DNA from 2 places in the Pullulanibacillus sp. KACC 23026 genome. Region 1 is predicted to be linked to the other one. Evidence: a T-box and tRNA genes for the amino acid it is inferred to sense, from the RefSeq annotation. Region 1 holds a T-box; the other holds one or more tRNA genes.
The links. A T-box is a leader RNA that pairs with one kind of tRNA and senses whether it is charged. The one in region 1 lies ahead of PU629_RS06660 (valine--tRNA ligase), so its partner is inferred to be a tRNA-Val.
Positions count from the first base shown of each region.

Region 2: it encodes a tRNA-Val, which carries the amino acid that the T-box ahead of PU629_RS06660 (valine--tRNA ligase) is inferred to sense. The anticodon was not compared.

Region 1 covers NZ_CP119107.1:1,476,127-1,484,864, forward strand. The annotation lists gene hemB (porphobilinogen synthase) at 1-727, shown strand, start outside; gene hemL (glutamate-1-semialdehyde 2,1-aminomutase) at 724-2,007, shown strand; gene spoVID (stage VI sporulation protein D) at 2,394-3,590, shown strand; gene PU629_RS06650 (phosphotransferase) at 3,597-4,691, shown strand; gene PU629_RS06655 (hypothetical protein) at 5,192-5,389, opposite strand; T-box leader at 5,574-5,808, shown strand; gene PU629_RS06660 (valine--tRNA ligase) at 5,899-8,544, shown strand; gene PU629_RS06665 (bifunctional folylpolyglutamate synthase/dihydrofolate synthase) at 8,607-8,738, shown strand, end outside.
Region 2 covers NZ_CP119107.1:3,778,406-3,787,143, forward strand. The annotation lists gene PU629_RS17445 (SH3 domain-containing protein) at 1-918, shown strand, start outside; gene PU629_RS17450 (histidine kinase N-terminal 7TM domain-containing diguanylate cyclase) at 1,080-2,633, opposite strand; gene PU629_RS17455 (nucleobase:cation symporter-2 family protein) at 2,956-4,218, opposite strand; gene PU629_RS17460 (xanthine phosphoribosyltransferase) at 4,274-4,870, opposite strand; purine riboswitch at 5,052-5,153, opposite strand; tRNA gene PU629_RS17465 (tRNA-Val) at 5,873-5,948, opposite strand; gene PU629_RS17470 (AEC family transporter) at 6,124-7,083, opposite strand; gene PU629_RS17475 (phosphatidylglycerophosphatase A family protein) at 7,280-7,795, opposite strand; gene PU629_RS17480 (alpha/beta hydrolase) at 8,047-8,738, shown strand, end outside.

The DNA of each region.
Region 1 (8,738 bases):
AGTGGGTTCAGGCGCCTACCACACTCATGGAATTGTGCAGAAAGCCATTCGAGTGATTAAAGAAAACTTTCCTGAACTCGTTGTCATTGCCGACACTTGTTTGTGTGAGTATACCGACCATGGTCATTGCGGGGTTATTCAAGGTGACCAAGTTTTAAATGATGAGAGCTTAAGCTTACTTGCAAAAACCGCTGTTTCACAAGCTGAAGCAGGGGCTGACATTATTGCCCCTTCCAATATGATGGATGGATTTGTGGCAGCTATTCGTAAAGAGCTGGATGAAGCAGGCTTTGAAGAGATTCCGATCATGTCTTATGCGGTGAAATATTCCTCTGCCTTCTATGGACCATTTCGTGATGCAGCAGATAGTGCGCCGCAATTTGGAGATCGTAAATCGTATCAGATGGACCCGGCAAACAGAAGAGAGGCTTTCCGTGAAGCGGAATCCGACGTTCAGGAAGGCGCGGACTTTTTAATGGTGAAACCTGGCTTGTCTTATCTGGATATCCTTCGTGATATCAGTAATCTGTATGATCTGCCTCTTGTTACTTACAATGTGAGCGGGGAATATGCGATGGTCAAGGCGGCGGCCCAAAACGGCTGGATTGATGAAAAACAAACCGTTTTAGAAATTTTAACGAGCTTTAAGCGTGCTGGTGCTGATTTAATTTTGACTTATCACGCGAAAGAGGCAGCTCGTTGGTTGAAAGAAGGCTATAAGTCATGATGAATATAAGTCGATCTGTTCAGGCGTTTGAAAAAGCGAAGAAAGTGATGCCCGGTGGGGTTAATTCACCGGTGAGAGCTTTTAAATCGGTGGATCTGTCACCTGTTTTTATAAAAGAAGGAAAAGGCTCACGGGTCACTGATATTGATGGAAATACGTACATTGACTATGTCTTATCATGGGGACCGCTTATTCTTGGCCATGCGCAACCAAATGTTGTACAAGCTATAAAAGAAACAGCGGAACGCGGGACAAGCTTTGGGGCGCCTAACTTGCTTGAAACCGAGCTTGCCGAATTGGTCATTGATCGCGTTCGCTCCATTGACGTTGTACGGATGGTGAACTCTGGAACGGAAGCAACGATGAGTGCGCTTCGTCTGGCTCGAGGGTTTACCGGCCGTGATAAAATTTTGAAGTTTGAAGGCTGTTACCATGGCCATGGAGATTCTCTTTTAATTAAGGCGGGTTCAGGTGTAGCGACATTAGGATTACCAGATAGTCCTGGAGTACCAAAGGGAATTGCGCAAAACACCATTACGGTTCCTTACAATGATCTTGATGGCGTGAAGTTTGCTTTTGAGAAGTTTGGTGAAGAAATTGCGGCAATTATCGTTGAACCTGTAGCAGGAAACATGGGGGTGGTTCCGCCTCTGCCAGGTTTCTTAGAGGGTCTTCGACAAATCACAGAAGAGTATGGTTCCCTTTTAATTTTTGATGAAGTCATGTCCGGTTTCCGAGTGGATTATTATTCAGCGCAAGGGCGTTTTGGGATTACTCCTGATTTGACTTGTCTCGGAAAAGTAATAGGCGGGGGACTCCCTGTAGGAGCATACGGTGGACGCCGCGATATTATGGAAAGAGTCGCACCGGCGGGTAACATCTATCAAGCAGGAACGTTGTCAGGCAATCCGCTCGCTATGGCGGCAGGGCTCGCTACACTTTCACAAGTGAAGCCTGAAGACTATAAAGGCTTTGAACAAAAAGCAACTCGTCTTGAAGAAGGGTATCTTGCCGCGGCAGAAAAGCACCGTGTTCCATTAACTGTTAACCGTATTGGTTCGATGATTGGCTTGTTCTTTACGGATAAACAGGTCATTAATTACGAAACAGCTAAATCAGCCAATTTAGATCACTTTACCTCTTATTTTAGAATGATGCTTGAGCAAGGCATTTCATTACCCCCTTCTCAATTTGAAGGCTTATTCCTCTCAACCGCTCATTCTATGGAAGATATCGAAGCAACCATTCAGGCAGCTGACTATGCCTTTTCAAAATTTTGATAGGTCAAAAATAGCGTTCACTACGGTGGACGCTATTTTTTACATTAAGAAAGCAGAAAATCGACGCAGGTAAAATTATAAGAAAAAAGGATACATGCAGCTAGGCTGTTTTCATAAATTTTATTGCTTTTTAGGCCCTTTTTAGGCGGGCAACCCGTGAGCGAGTAATGGCTTGTCGATATCACAATTGGGCTATTGGTTCAATCTTTTTTCTATTAAAAATAGAAAAGAGTCATGTTTGCTAGAAAGTGTGAATAGACTGAGGTTAAGGGAACCATTCGATGAGTAAGTGCTTATCGTTTTTTTGCTCTAAACTAGGAAGTTGACATAAAAACAGACGAGATTACATAAATCTGTATTATGAATAAGTGGAAAGGGTGAACGTAATGTCCCATGCCTCAAGCCAAAGTCTTCAATTTTCAATCGATGAAACCATTTGGTTAAGAAATGGATATGAAGCAGAGGAGATTTTATCCTTAGCTCTCGACCCCGATATCACAATAGAAGAAACATCTCAATATGTTGCTATAAGAGGCTCATTAAGATTGACCGGTGAATATAAGCCTGCGGTTCAGGATGAAGTGATTGAACGAACCGAAGACGTCTCCTACCGTGTGATTGACGAAATTATGGAAACAGAAGATGGGACGGCATATATGGAACACCATTTTCCAGTGGATATCACTATTCCGGCTAATCGTGTGAGGGCTATTGAAGATGTTTATGTCACTGTTGATTCATTGGACTATGTTCAACCGAATAAGGGGTGTCTGCAATTACAGGCAGATATTTCGATTTCTGGGTTAGTTAATCCCGACCTGCAGGCTATTGATTCACGTCAAGAGGAGAGCTATCAAGAAAAACAAGAGAATGCCTATGATCCACTAGACACGGTCAACTATGAAGCGTATCGAGAGCCTGATGAAGAGGAGCCAGCAAAAGCCCCGCAAATTGATTTTAAGGAACGTGAAGAGGAAGCAATAGAAGAACTCTCTTATCAAACGGATTTTGAAGAAGCAGCAGATGCTCAGGATGGCGTGTTATTCCAGACAGAGGATGAGGAGGAAGAAATCATCATCCCTGTGCGAAGTGAGAACATTCCAATGGAGAGTGAACCTGAAACCGAAACAGGGTTCAAACAATTTGAAACCCCTACTATGCAAGTAAATACAGGTTTGAAAAAGGGAACTGAGGCCGCTGGTGAAGAAAACAAGCAGCCGGCCGTTCAAGTTTCAGAATCGGCGCCTGCTGTGCCTTCAACACCAGCACCTGAACCTGAACAAACAGCTCCTATTGAAGAAAACGTCCCGTCAGTTGCGGAGGAAGTGGATCACCAAGAGTCCGTTGAAGAAAAACCAAAAATTAAACGACGTGATGAAAATGCCCTGTATCTCACTAAGATGCTGACGAGCGAAAATGAACAGTTTACAAAGGTGAAAATTTGCATTGTTCAAGAAGGGGATAACCTTGAAACAATCGCTAACCGATATAAAGTTCCGGTAACGAATATTTTAAGAAGGAATCAATTAAGCACAGAGAGCTTGGATGAAGGGCAAGTGTTATATATCCCGGTAAAGGGGTGAGTGATTTTGTCTCAGACCAATGCTTGGCGTGACCTCGATCTCGGTGGTCACGTTTCTTCTTTTTATAAGGAACCTCATGAAGAGATCCCTTCCTCGGTCTTTTCGGCGTATGAGTTAAATCCGCAGATGGTGAGGGTGATAAGTCATGGAAGAGTATGGTATATAGAGGATCAAGGCAACCAATACGCTTTAAAAAGAATCGCTTTAACCCATAATCAACTTCGACGTTTTCTATCCTTTTATCAAGCTTCAAGGCAGAGTCCGATTCAAACCCCTGCATTAATCCTGAATTCGAATGGTCAGCCTTATTCTATGGATGGCCGAGACATCTATTTCCTGACTGAGTGGTTATCCATCACGGACCGTGATCAATCGGATCAATGGGAAATGCTATGGGATACACTTGGGGATTGGCATCGATTAACCGCACAGAGCTTTGAATTAGAGGCGGCGTGGCGGGAGGCTTTTATAGAAAGATGTCTTGAAGTGTGGTCAGAGCAAGTGTTAAGCCTCGATTTATTTATGAATGATTGTGAACATCGCCTTTATCCATCTCCTTTTGAACAGCGCTTTATGGCGATCTTTTCTGAAATCCGTTCAGGTGCAGAAGAAGCCCACACACGCATGAAAAACTGGCAAGACCAATTATCTGAGAAAAAACAGATAAGGGTTGTCTCCTGTCATGGCAAACCATCCACCGCCCATCTTATTGTTTCGGGAAGACGCCGGAACTGGATCAGTACGGATCAATCAGGGATCGATCTGCCAGTCCGTGATCTACTGTGGTTGTTAAGATGGGGACAGACAACGGTTCACCCCGAAGCACTAAAAAGGGGATTTGATATTTATGAAACGATCTTTCCATTAGATGAGCATGAAAAGACCTTGCTCTCAGCTCATCTCTGTCAGCCGGCTTCACTAGTTCGCCTGCTTCATCAGTATAAGCAAAGTCGAAAGAGTCAGCTTGATGAGCGAGGCATGACCATTAATCTTGAAAAAGCTTATCATCACTGGGGGCGAACTTGGCAGGCTACTCGGCCACTGTTGGATAACAAGCCACAATCACCGAGTGAATCAGATGAAAAAACGGGGAAGGACTGAGATGAGACGCTAACGAATTGGCTCTGTTAATCGGCAACATTGCCACCTAAAAAAACAGCTTGACCATTGTAGGTGTCAACGTGTTAATGACTAGGTTGATTTTTTAATAAGGCAAGTAATTGAGATAACCAGAAATAAGCGGAAGATTTCCGGTTAAACAGCAGAATCGAGCTCAGATGCGGGAATATAAGCGGAGTTTTTCCGGTTAAGCAGGGCAAAAGGACTCCGATCCACGCTTTCTAGAGTCAATAGCCGGAAAATCTCCGTCTATTTTAGCTGTTTTCAGTGGGATTTCCTAATTAAGAGAAAATTCTCCGCTTATTTATCAACTCCTCTTTAACATCGCCTATTAAAGATAAAAGCTTGGGAAATATCCCAAGCTTTTATCTATTATATAGGGGACAGACCTCTACTGAAAGAATAACAACTTGGCAGAGGTCTGTCCCCACCCATCAAGAAAGAATAACGGCTTGGCAGAGGTCTGTCCCCGTCCAAGATCCTTAAATCCAGCTTCTCAAGAAACAAATGTAGAGGGCAATCATCACTATGAACAGAATAATATCAAATGTCGTTGGGAAGAAGAGCATTCGAAGCCCTTGAAAAACGGCTAATGGCAGGATAAAAAGTTCGATCCCATCGCGAATCGCTCTGATCCAAGGGGGCAATCGGTATTTGTTATATCTCCAGCGATTAAACAAATCAACACCTCCCGTTCGGTGGTCGTGAAGGTCTTTTTCGAACCCTGAGCGTGTACATCAGAACCAATTAGTATTATTTTATGTGAACATGGGCTAATCGTGCACTCTTATTTGTCCTTATCCAATAACTCTTTTTAACGATTTGACATTCGGAAAAGATACTCGTAAAATGAAATTACAAAACACAGGTGCGTGGATAGGGAAGAGTACAGATTGGCTGACTATTAGAGAGAGCAATTCACCGGCTGAAAGATTGCTTGAGTTAGCCATTTGGAAGGTCGCCCTTGAGCTGTTCCTTTGAACCCGAGCTTCGGCTCGCAGTAGAAGTGAACCGGTTGTTCCCGTTATCGAACAGAGAGTGTGTTTGGTTCATTCCAAGCGAACAAAGGTGGTACCGCGGAGCGTTCTTCGTCCTTTTATAGGGAGAAGAAGGCTTTTTTTATTGGCCTTTTTCTTGAAGAAGAAGGCAGCCCGAAGCGTTTCCTGTGGATATGGATAGGAGGAATAGTATGTCTGAGAAACCTGAATTGAAGGCCAAGTACGACCCGAATCAGACAGAGAGTAAATGGTATCAGATATGGAAGGATAAAGGATATTTTAAAGCAGGCGAAGATCCTTCCAAGACCCCTTATACGATTGTGATCCCACCGCCGAACGTAACGGGTAAGCTTCATCTGGGGCATGCCTGGGATACAACGATGCAGGATTTACTCATTCGTTTTAAGCGGATGCAAGGGTATGATGCGCTTTACTTGCCTGGGATGGACCATGCCGGTATCGCAACACAGGCTAAGGTCGATGCGAAGCTCCGTGAGCAGGGAACAAACCGTTATGAGCTCGGTCGCGAGAAATTTTTGGAAGTTTCTTGGGAATGGAAGGAAGAATACGCTGAATTTATTCGCAACCAATGGGCAAAGATGGGTCTTTCCCTCGATTACAGCCGCGAGCGCTTTACATTAGATGAAGGGTTATCTAAAGCGGTTCGTGAAGTGTTCGTCCGGCTTTATGAAAAAGGATTAATCTATCGCGGTGAATATATTATCAACTGGGACCCTGCTACTAAAACGGCGCTTTCCGATATTGAAGTTATTTATAAAGAGGTTCAAGGTCATCTCTATCATCTGCGTTATCCATTAGCCGACGGATCGGGCTTTATTGAGGTAGCAACCACACGGCCGGAGACGATGCTTGGTGATACAGCCATCGCCGTTCATCCAGATGACGAGCGCTACAAAGAGGTAGTCGGCAAAACGGCTATTTTACCTATCGTCGGCCGTGAAATACCAATTGTAGCTGATGATTACGTCGATAGAGAGTTTGGGTCTGGCGCAGTCAAAATTACGCCTGCTCATGATCCGAATGATTTTGAACTTGGTAATCGCCATAACCTTGAACGAATTTTGGTTTTGGATGAATCTGGGACGATGAATGAAAATGCCGGCAGTTATCAAGGCCTTGACCGATTCGAATGCCGTAAGAAGATTGTTAAGGATCTAGAAGAAGCAGGTGTTTTAGTTAAAATTGAAGACATCATGCACTCGGTTGGTCACTCGGAACGCAGCGATGCGGTCGTTGAGCCTTATTTGTCTACTCAGTGGTTTGTTAAAATGGCACCTCTAGCTGAACGATCAGTGAACATTCAGAAGCAGCATGGAGAAGAAGCGGTTCATTTCGTTCCAGAACGCTTTGAAAATACGTATTTCAATTGGATGGAGAACATTCGCGATTGGTGTATCTCTCGTCAGCTCTGGTGGGGACATCGTATTCCAGCTTGGTACCATAAAGAAACAGGCGAGGTTTATGTCGGAATGGAAGAACCGGCGAATCCTGAAGAGTGGAATCAAGATGAGGATGTTCTGGATACTTGGTTCAGCTCAGCTCTTTGGCCATTCTCGACGCTCGGATGGCCAGATGAAGAGTCGGCGGATCTTAACCGGTATTTCCCAACGGACGTCCTGGTTACAGGCTACGATATCATCTTCTTCTGGGTTGCTCGTATGATCTTCCAATCCATTGAATTTACTGACCGCAAACCTTTTAAAGATGTCTTGCTCCACGGGCTTATTCGTGACGCAGAGGGTCGTAAAATGAGTAAATCGCTAGGCAATGGGATTGACCCAATGGATGTGATTGATAAATACGGTGCAGATGCCTTAAGATATACGATTGCTACAGGTACAACACCGGGGCAGGATCAACGCTTCCAATGGGAAAAAGTAGAAGCAAGCTGGAATTTTGCCAATAAGATTTGGAATGCCTCTCGTTTTCTCATCATGAATCTAGGTGACATGACTTATGATGAAATTTCTTTAGAGGGTGAAAAATCGGTGGCAGATCGTTGGATTTTGTCTCGGTTGAATACGACGATCGAAGCGGTCACTCAACAGATTGAGAAATATGATTTTGGAGAAGCTGGTCGAAAGCTTTATTCCTTTATTTGGGATGATTTCTGCGATTGGTACATTGAAATGGCAAAAATCGCTCTTTATGGGGAGAATGTAGCAGCCAAACAGACAACCAAATCCGTATTGGTCCATGTTTTGGATCAGACACTCAGATTGCTTCATCCATTTATGCCGTTTGTTACAGAAGAAATTTGGCAGTATCTTCCACATCAAGGAGAAACGATCCTAAAAGCTGAATGGCCGACAAGCCACTCTGAACTGGCAGATGAAGAAGCTGATAAAACGATGCAGCTGCTTCAGAATATAATCAAAGCCGTTCGAAATACGCGTGCTGAAAAGAATGTAGCACCTAGTAAAAAAATTGATATCCAAATTAAACCGGCAAGCGCTGTTGAGCTAGCGCTTCTTGAAGAAAACCGAATGTATTTGGAGCGTTTCTGTAACCCAGAAACGTTGACTCTTGCAGAAGGGTTACCCGCCCCTGAACAATCGATTAGCATTGTTGTAACGGGTGCAGAGCTTTATTTGCCGCTTGCGGGTTTGATCAATTTTGAAGAAGAAATCGCGCGCTTAAAGCAAGAACTTAAGAAATGGGAATCTGAAGTAGAGCGGGTGCAAAAGAAGCTTTCCAATCAAGGCTTCATGGCTAAAGCTCCAGAAGCAGTTGTTCAAGCTGAGCGTGAAAAAGAAACAGATTACTTGGCAAAACGTGATAAAGTACAAGAACGCCTGAATGAACTACAAAATTAACAACTAGAATGGCAGGCTGATCAGCCTGCCATTTATAAGATTGGCGAAGGGGAAGACGACCAATGTTTAAAACTATAGATGAAACTTTAGATTGGATTCACACCCATCTACCGCACGGAATTAAGCCTGGGCTTTCTCGGATGGAATGGGTGATGGACAAGCTTGGCCATCCAGAGCGCACGATTCGAGCCATT
Region 2 (8,738 bases), 2.3 Mb from region 1:
ACCTATACGCCTTATTCTATTTCATTAACTGACATGAAAAATTTAGAGCTAAACTCGAATCCTCAAACGGATAAAACCTATAATACATACATTCGATCGGACGCTCTAGTCGTAGATAATAAAACGAATCCCACTCAAGGGGTTGTATTTGGATCAAATTGGAATGTCAGAGGAGGAGCCGGTACCGACTTTTGGGTGGTTGGCCAAGTTTCAGCTGGAGCTCTTGTACAAATTCTATCATCTGTCAAAGGAAGCGATGGCTATACCTGGTACCAAATTTCTTTTGATAAGACGTGGGTTAATGCAAGTCCTGATGATGTCACCTATTATCTAGACCCCACCAATTTCGAAAATGACAATGTTCAGAAGTACCAGTTCCTTAAATTAAATGAAACGGCCAATGTGAATGCAGATGAGGTCAACCAAAAAATCCTCGCAGGAAAAGGCATACTCGCAGGTGAAGCGCAGAGTTTTATTAAAGCAGGACAAACATACGGGATTAATGAATTATACTTAATTTCTCATGCCTTACTCGAAACCGCCAACGGCACTTCCGAATTGGCTAATGGCGTCACTTACAATGGAAAAACCGTTTATAACATGTATGGAATCGGAGCTTATGATGCTTCGCCTGTCCAAAGCGGAGCGGAATTCGCTTATAATGCCGGTTGGTTTACACCAGAAGAGGCCATTATTGGGGGAGCTCAGTTCATCGACAACAATTATATTGAACAAGGTCAAGACACGCTTTACAAAATGAGATGGAACCCAGGTGCTGCTGTTTCTACTAACAGTGCCACCCACCAATATGCCAGTGATATTGGTTGGGCGTCAAAGCAAGTAACACAGATTTACAACCTGTACCAGCTGTTAAGCACTTATCAGATCAAATTAGATATTCCGCAATATCTACAGTAATCACGTTTAGAAAGTCCTATATGAATTCAAAGGATAATAGAAGTATTCGACTGAACTTAGTCCTTTATGTCCATGATTTCCTTATCCATTTGAATAATAAGTACCACTCCTATGTCGAAAGCCCTCCAAAAATTGGAGGGCTTTCTTATATCTACCTTCTTCTATGAAAAGACATAAACACGATTACGCCCTTCTTCCTTTGCCTTATAGAGCATTTTATCCGCATTATTCAGAAGGTCAAATAGAGTCTCCTCGTGATCCCCTGTAGCCTCAGCCACACCAAGGCTTAACGTCACCTTAATGACTTCATGATTCACGACAATCGGTTGTGTCCCAATTGCGTGACGGAGTTGATTAGCGAATGCTTCAGCCTCCGCTCCTGTAAAACCCTTTAGCCCAAAGACAAATTCTTCACCACCGTACCGGGCAAAAAGTGCCCCTCCCACCAATTGAGATTGACAAACTTGAGCAATATGAACCAACACACGATCCCCGACATCATGACCATATGTATCATTAATTCTTTTAAAATAGTCCACATCAATTAAGATAACCGAATACGGTGTATTAGCCCTTTTGGCCTCTTCAAAGCTTTGAGTACATTGTTGGAAAAACGCCCGCCGATTGAAGATTTGAGTTAGCTCATCATGATACGCTTGATGCTCTAATTTTAATTGCAAGTTTTTGAGCTCTGTAATATCTGTAAAAATAAGCAAGAAACCACTAATGGACCGATTATGCTGCACAGGTGAGATTCGAACTTGATAGGTGTATTCTGCCTGGTTATCTGCCAAAAACTGAAACTCCTGCTTTTCTGGGGCCTCTTTTATTTGAAAAGGTAACACGGTCCCGGAAAGTTTTTTCCAAACACTCGCAACACCCATCCCATACATTTTTGAATTTAATGATGGAAACATTTGCTGACACGATCGGTTAAACTCAATTAACCGGTTCGATTCATCCAGCACCATAACCCCATCATTAATACTGTTAAAGATCACATCTTTTGCAATGGGCATGATCTTAAACAGACGTGAGCTGTTAATGGACCATAAATATAAAAGAGAAGAGAGCCATAAAACCATTGGAACGGGGTCAAAGCCTGGAGGCGTTGCTCCAATTAGATAGAAAAAGGCGGTAAGCATAGGAACTAATTGACCACACAGTAATGTGAATAATTGAGGCTTATACTCCCTTGCAGTCTCTTTCCAATGAAAAAGACCTAATAAAAACGCAACAAACATCGTGGCAAAGGTAAAAAGCCCTTGAATCATATACCAGATCCCAATCTCCTCATGAACATAAGGAGCCCCTAAAACCGGATCAATTTCATACACTCTATAATACAGGTGGTGAAAGTCATTGGTTGCAACCATTATCAACGTAATAAAAGGAATGATAAGAAGTGCTGCACACTTTTTCTTCGTTAAAGGGATCCCTAAATAGTGCATCACAAACATTAGCCCTAAAGGAGGAGAAAAGGGCATACCCACATAACCTATGATTGTCCAAAACTTAATCTCCTCAATGGTTGTAGACATTAGGCAAAATGCAGTGGCCAAACAATAAATGGTTAAAGTTAATGTATATAAAATGAAGAGATAAGCAATATTTGTATATTTATGTCTTTTCAAAAAGACGTAAAGACATAAATACAAATTGAGAACACTTGACGTGCAAACGAGTGTGATATAGGGCATCAGCTTTGAGATCATGTTTATGTACCTTCTTTTAAGAAGAGAATTCTCTTTTCTTTCAAATGTAGCACATATAGAACGATTAGGGTTGACTATTTGATAAATTTCATCTTTGCGGGGTCCTCCCTCTACTAAAAAAACGAATAGCTAGATGAGGTCTTTCTTTCCTTAGATTAAAAAAGGCTTCGATATTACTTTGCCCATTTATTGCTTTTTTTCTTCTTAATGGTTAGATGTTCTAATCATTAAGCCATAAAAAAAACGCCTGTATAACTGATGTCACACGAATCAGTCATACAGGCGGTAAATAAATTTCTATTTGTTTAAACTCACTTTGGCGCTATACAGCTTTTGATTCTGGAACAACGGATTGACGTTGTTCGGCACGCTGATGGCGAGGTTTCACATTAAAGATGACATTTAAAATGATCGCCGTTAAGCTGCCTGTAACAATACCATTGCTTGTTAGAATTTGGACAAACTGTGGAAGCTTAGAAAACAGATCCGGTTGAACGGTGATCCCTACCCCCATTCCAATTGAACAGGCGATAATCAAAAGATTTTCCTGAGAGTTGAAGTCCACTTTTCCAAGCATTCGAATCCCTGACGTTGCAACCATGCCAAACATCGCGACCATCGCTCCACCTAAAACAGGGTTCGGAATCAATGTGGTTAAGGCACCGATCTTTGGAATAAGACCAAATACAATCAGTGCGGACCCCGCGACAAAAATAATGCGGCGATTACGGACACCTGATAATTGGACAAGCCCAACATTTTGCGAAAAGGTTGTATAAGGAAAAGCATTGAATAGAGAACCAACTAAAAGGGCAAGCCCTTCTGAACGGTAGCCTCTCTCAAGGTCATTTTCAGACAATGGCTGTTCACAAATCTCGGATAAGGCAAAAAAGGTACCAGATGATTCAATTAAACTCACGATTGAAACAAGAACCATTGTAATAATCGCATCGATATGGAACGTTGGGACGGCAAAGTGAAGCGGGGCAAGGAGATGGAACCAGCTCGCTTGTTTTAAAGAAGTAAGGTCCACCATTCCCATGAAATACGCCGCAATCGTGCCTGCAATAAGGCCAATTAGAACCGCAATAGAACGAATAAATCCTTTAAAGAAGCGTTGAATAAAAAGAATTAATAAGAGCACACCAAAAGCCAACGCTAAATTTTTCGGATCGTCATATTGCTTAGTCCCTGCAGTACCGGCAATATCTGAAATGGCAACCGGAATTAACGTAATTCCAATAATTGTAACAACAGATCCAATCACAACGGGAGGGAAAATTTTCATGATCTTACTGAAATATTTAGCAATTAAAAGGACAACTACTCCAGAAACCAAAATGGAACCTGAGATGGCACCCATTCCATACATCTTCCCAATGGAAATCATCGGAGCAACCGCTGTAAAGGTACACCCTAAGACAACCGGTAAGCCTACTCCAAAAAATTTATTTTTCCAAATCTGCAGCAAAGTAGCAAGGCCGCTAGCTGCAAGGTCAATTGAAACTAAATAGGTAAGCTGTGCAGCGGACATTCCCATTGCCGCACCGACAATAAGCGGAACAATAACCGCACCGGCATACATGGCGAGAACATGCTGAATCCCTAATGAAAAAATCTTTCCTGATGACAATCTGTTATTATCCACCAATCTTGACCTCCTCTTTTTCTCCTACAAAACTAACCTTGTTGTCTTTCAATGATGCAATTCGTGCTAATGAATAAATATCGAGATTAAGAGCGTCCAGCTTGGCTCTGCCGTCTTGAAAAGACTTTTCAATAACAATCCCTAATCCCTCTACATGTGCCCCAGCTTTTTCAACTAAACGAATCAACCCCAGAGAAGCTTCACCTCTCGCCAAAAAGTCATCAATGATCAGCACACGATCAGTTGGTTTAAGCCAATTTTTTGAAACCATAATGGTATTGCTTGTTTGCTTGGTGTAAGAATACACGGTTTCAGTGATCACTTCAGTTAGTGTTAGTGGCTTCTGCTTTCGTGCAAAGACAACCGGAATGCCCAGTATAAGGCCCGCAAAAACAGCCGGAGCAATTCCTGAAGACTCAAGTGTCACAATTTTTGTAAGATCACGCCCACTAAAATGCGTCGCAAATTCTTTACCGATTTCATGCATCAATTCAGGATCTATTTGATGATTCAAAAACGCATCCACTTTTAAGATATGTCCATCAATCACTTGGCCTTCTTTTAAGATCTTCTCCTTAAGAGCTAACATCGGCTTTCCTCCCTCTCGTTTTTCAGTACTCCTTGAATCAGGGTGGAAATAACGCAAAAAAACAAGCTGCCTTATTTCTCACCACAGAGTGAGAAAGGCACCTTGTTTACCGACAAGTTGACCTAGTAAACCGAATGTATTCTTGCCTAAAACAGGAATAACTCCCTTGTTTTTTTAGAAAACAACACGGCTTCTCACTCGTAGTCGAACCATTTACGGTAGTCCGGTAGAAACTTGTGGGCCATATCCCCACGATTATACGAGTACGATTATTAAATTCGACTTCATTATAATCGACTCTGGAAGCTTTGAAAAGTCTAAAATAAAAACTCTAATTTTAATGATAATTAAAAAAATATTCACCATCTATTCTTTTTAATTAAAACAAAGGACGTTTAACATGCTACTCCCAGAAAAAAGCTGCTTCCTCTTAAACAAATCCTTGTGAATAGCTTTCTTTAGCATGTGTGACGGACGGCGCCGCCACTATAAGAATGAAAAGGTGATAACCTTCCACCCAAATTGGACTCATTTCGGGATGGCGGAGTGCCTTTTCCCAAAACTTATCCCTTACCCAACTCCCTTACAAATAGCGGACTGGTGTTGCCGCATGGTTATCTTGCGCACCATTTTCAGTGGGCGCCCGCTCGTTTTCGTGGGCAAACTTGGCTTGCCCACCAGTTTAGCTCTCATCTCGCTAGTTTTCGTGGACAAGCTCTCACGTTATAGCCTCAATACACCAAAATGGGGCAGGAGTGATGCCAAAAGTGTGAGATGAAACCTCCAACACACCAAATCCAGGCGAGAGCGCCCCTAAAGTGTGTGTTGGAGCCTCCAATACACCAAAACATAGCGAGAGCTCCCCCAAAAGTGTGCGTTGCCTGTCCCATTACTCACTTTTCCACGCTAAGTTTATGATAGAGGTTTATAGTTCCTGAACAAAAGTAAAAACGCGACTCCTCGATTGGTATCGAGAAACCGCGTTGGTAATAGAGTTATGTATGGTGACCCGTATTGGGATCGAACCAATGACCTCCACCCTGTCAAGGTGGCGCTCTCCCAGCTGAGCTAACGGATCGTATTTGTTAAGGACAAGTAAAAATATATCGTATTTTGTCGATTAAGTCAACCATTTATTAAAATTAATTTTATAAACCTCACTTGCCCTTGATTAATCTGAAAATATAATCAAATTATAATATAGGGATTGTCTTTTGGCAATCCCTATTTGTACATTCCGAACTCGTTACAGCCTAACCGATTAAACCAATTGTCTTGAATACAAAAATAAAGGCGGTCATAGAAAAGACTGAAAGCAGTGTTGTCATCATAATGATGTTTGATGAGAGCTCACTGTCTCCATCCATAGCAGCCGTCATAATATACGAGGTAGTCGAGGTAGGCACACCAAACAGTACATATATCAATAGGACATCTTGCGTTGAAAAGCCCCAGGCTGTCGCGAGCATAACAGCGGCTAATGGAAAAATAATGAGCTTTAGAACACTTGCGTAAACCGTTGGAAGCAGCTTTTTTATAGACCCTTGGAAATTGAAAGTAGCCCCAATGGTTATTAAGGCAAGCGGTGTCGCAATCGGACTGACCTGATCAATTGAACGAGATAACATAACCGGGAGCTTTAAGCCAATTTCAGAAGCAATAATGCCCGCCACAATCGCTATAATCATGGGATTTTGGACAATCGTTTTAATCGCATCCATCGCAGTCTTCTTAAGACTAAATTCAGAACGTTTTTCTTGATTAGTCAGAGTCAGAAGAATAACGGTCAACACATTGTATAACGGAACCACAAAAGCGATGACTAAGGGGGTTTTAAGCCCGATCGTACCCGTCATATTCTCCATCAGAGTGATGCCGACATAAACAAAGTTTCCGCGAAATGCCCCCTGAACATAAGCCCCTATTTGACGCTTATCTTTTATCAAGACCAACCCGAGTCCCCATGCAAGGACCATTGTCAAGAAAGTTCCAATGACTGTGTAAAGAATAAAGCGACCATCAAAATAAGAATTAATGTGCGTGTTCATAATATCGGAAAAGAGTTTAATCGGCAAAGCCACTGTAAAAACGAGCTTATTAGATACTTTAATAAATGTGGCGTTAAGCATTCCAATACGTTTTAAAAAATAGCCGAGAGCCATGACGATAAAAATGGGCATGGCAATGTTCAAACTAAAAATAAAATTACTCATGATTTCCCTCTTAGACTGTCTATTTTTTTATACAACGAAGATACATTGAATAAGACTCAAGGTGTTTTCAAGTCAAGTCTAGCTAGACTAGTAAACATTAGATTTAGTATAGAACGACTTGAGTCTCCTGTAAAACAATCACGCCTTTATTTTCTGACAAGAGGGAGAATTCATTTGTTTTAGACAACTTACTCGTTTACTTCTTTTTTGATTCTTCCTCATCACGAATTCGATGGGCTAATCGACTAGAAGCATTTGACACAATACTTGCGACCAGGTCATCTAAAAAAGTGTGGACATTATTTCCATTTTTCGTATCCAAATCCTTTATGATACCTGTTTTGGCTTTGTCAAGATAACCAAAAGTGGTGATCGCAATACTGCCATATCCTAAGACAGCGCCTATTGCCAAAGTTTCATCGACACCAAACAGCCCTTCATCCTGCTCAACCAAGCTCTGCAGCGGTTCAGAAAGCTGCTTTTTTTCAGCAAGACGATCCAATTCGATCCCCACTAGCAAGGCGTGATGGACCTCCCGCTTTTCAAGAACGGCTTGAACACTTTCAATGCATGCCGGCATCTCTAATTCAGGAGAAAAAGGCACTTGCATCTCGTAAACAATTTCTGCCATACTTTCTATTGTGACGCCGCGCTCCCTTAAAAGCTGCTTAGCGGCCTCTGCTACAACTCGACTTTGAACGCGTTCTCCCACCAAAACGCCTCCTCTAAACAAACAGATTGTAAGAAGGTGAGGACTCCTCATCTCCCCTAAGAAAACAAGGTTATTTACATTCCTATGACTCTGTTTCAACAAGCATGCTCCTTTTTGGCATTTGAAAAAAAGGAGCCTAACGTGCGCCCAATAAAGCACTCAAAAATTTATCATTAGTTTTGAAGGATGACCGACAGCGGTATAATAATAGAGAGGTTATTTCATTTTAAGAAAGGGTGAGGAGTTTGCTCGTGTCTAACGCACAGATTCAAGATCATGCCATCCCAAGTAAAGAGTTGGATGAAGTGATCTCAACGCGTCTTTATCTGCCTCCTAATTATTCACCACTATATACATATCCTTTAATCATTGCTCAAGACGGACCGGATTATTTTGATTTAGGCCGCTTAGGAACAACACTTAACCAATTATTAAATGAAAACGAATTAGAAAAAGTCATTGTCTGCGGCATTCCGTATCCAGACCCGTTAACCCGCTGGCATCGCTATCACCCAGAAGGCGATCACCATGAGGCGTACCTCCGATTTTTGCACCGAGAGCTGCTGCCATCATTGAGACGCGATTTTGCGGTGGAAACATTGGCAAGCGGTGTAACGCTTATGGGGGATTCACTTGGGGCGACCGTTTCTCTCCTTGCCGCCTTAACCTACCCTCAATCGTTTGGGAATCTCATTCTTCAATCCCCATTTATTAACACGACCCTTTTAAACCGGATTGAAAAAGGATTGCCGAGCACTCTGACTGTCTATCATTCTGTTGGCAGAAACGAAACAGAGGTTAAGACAACATTAGGAAAGGTTGAAAATTTTTTCACTGCGAATCAAGCTCTTGCCAAACATCTGAGTCAAAATACAATTTCCAGTTATTCTTATGTCGAGCATGACGGCGTACACACATGGAGTAGCTGGCAAGAGGATTTAAA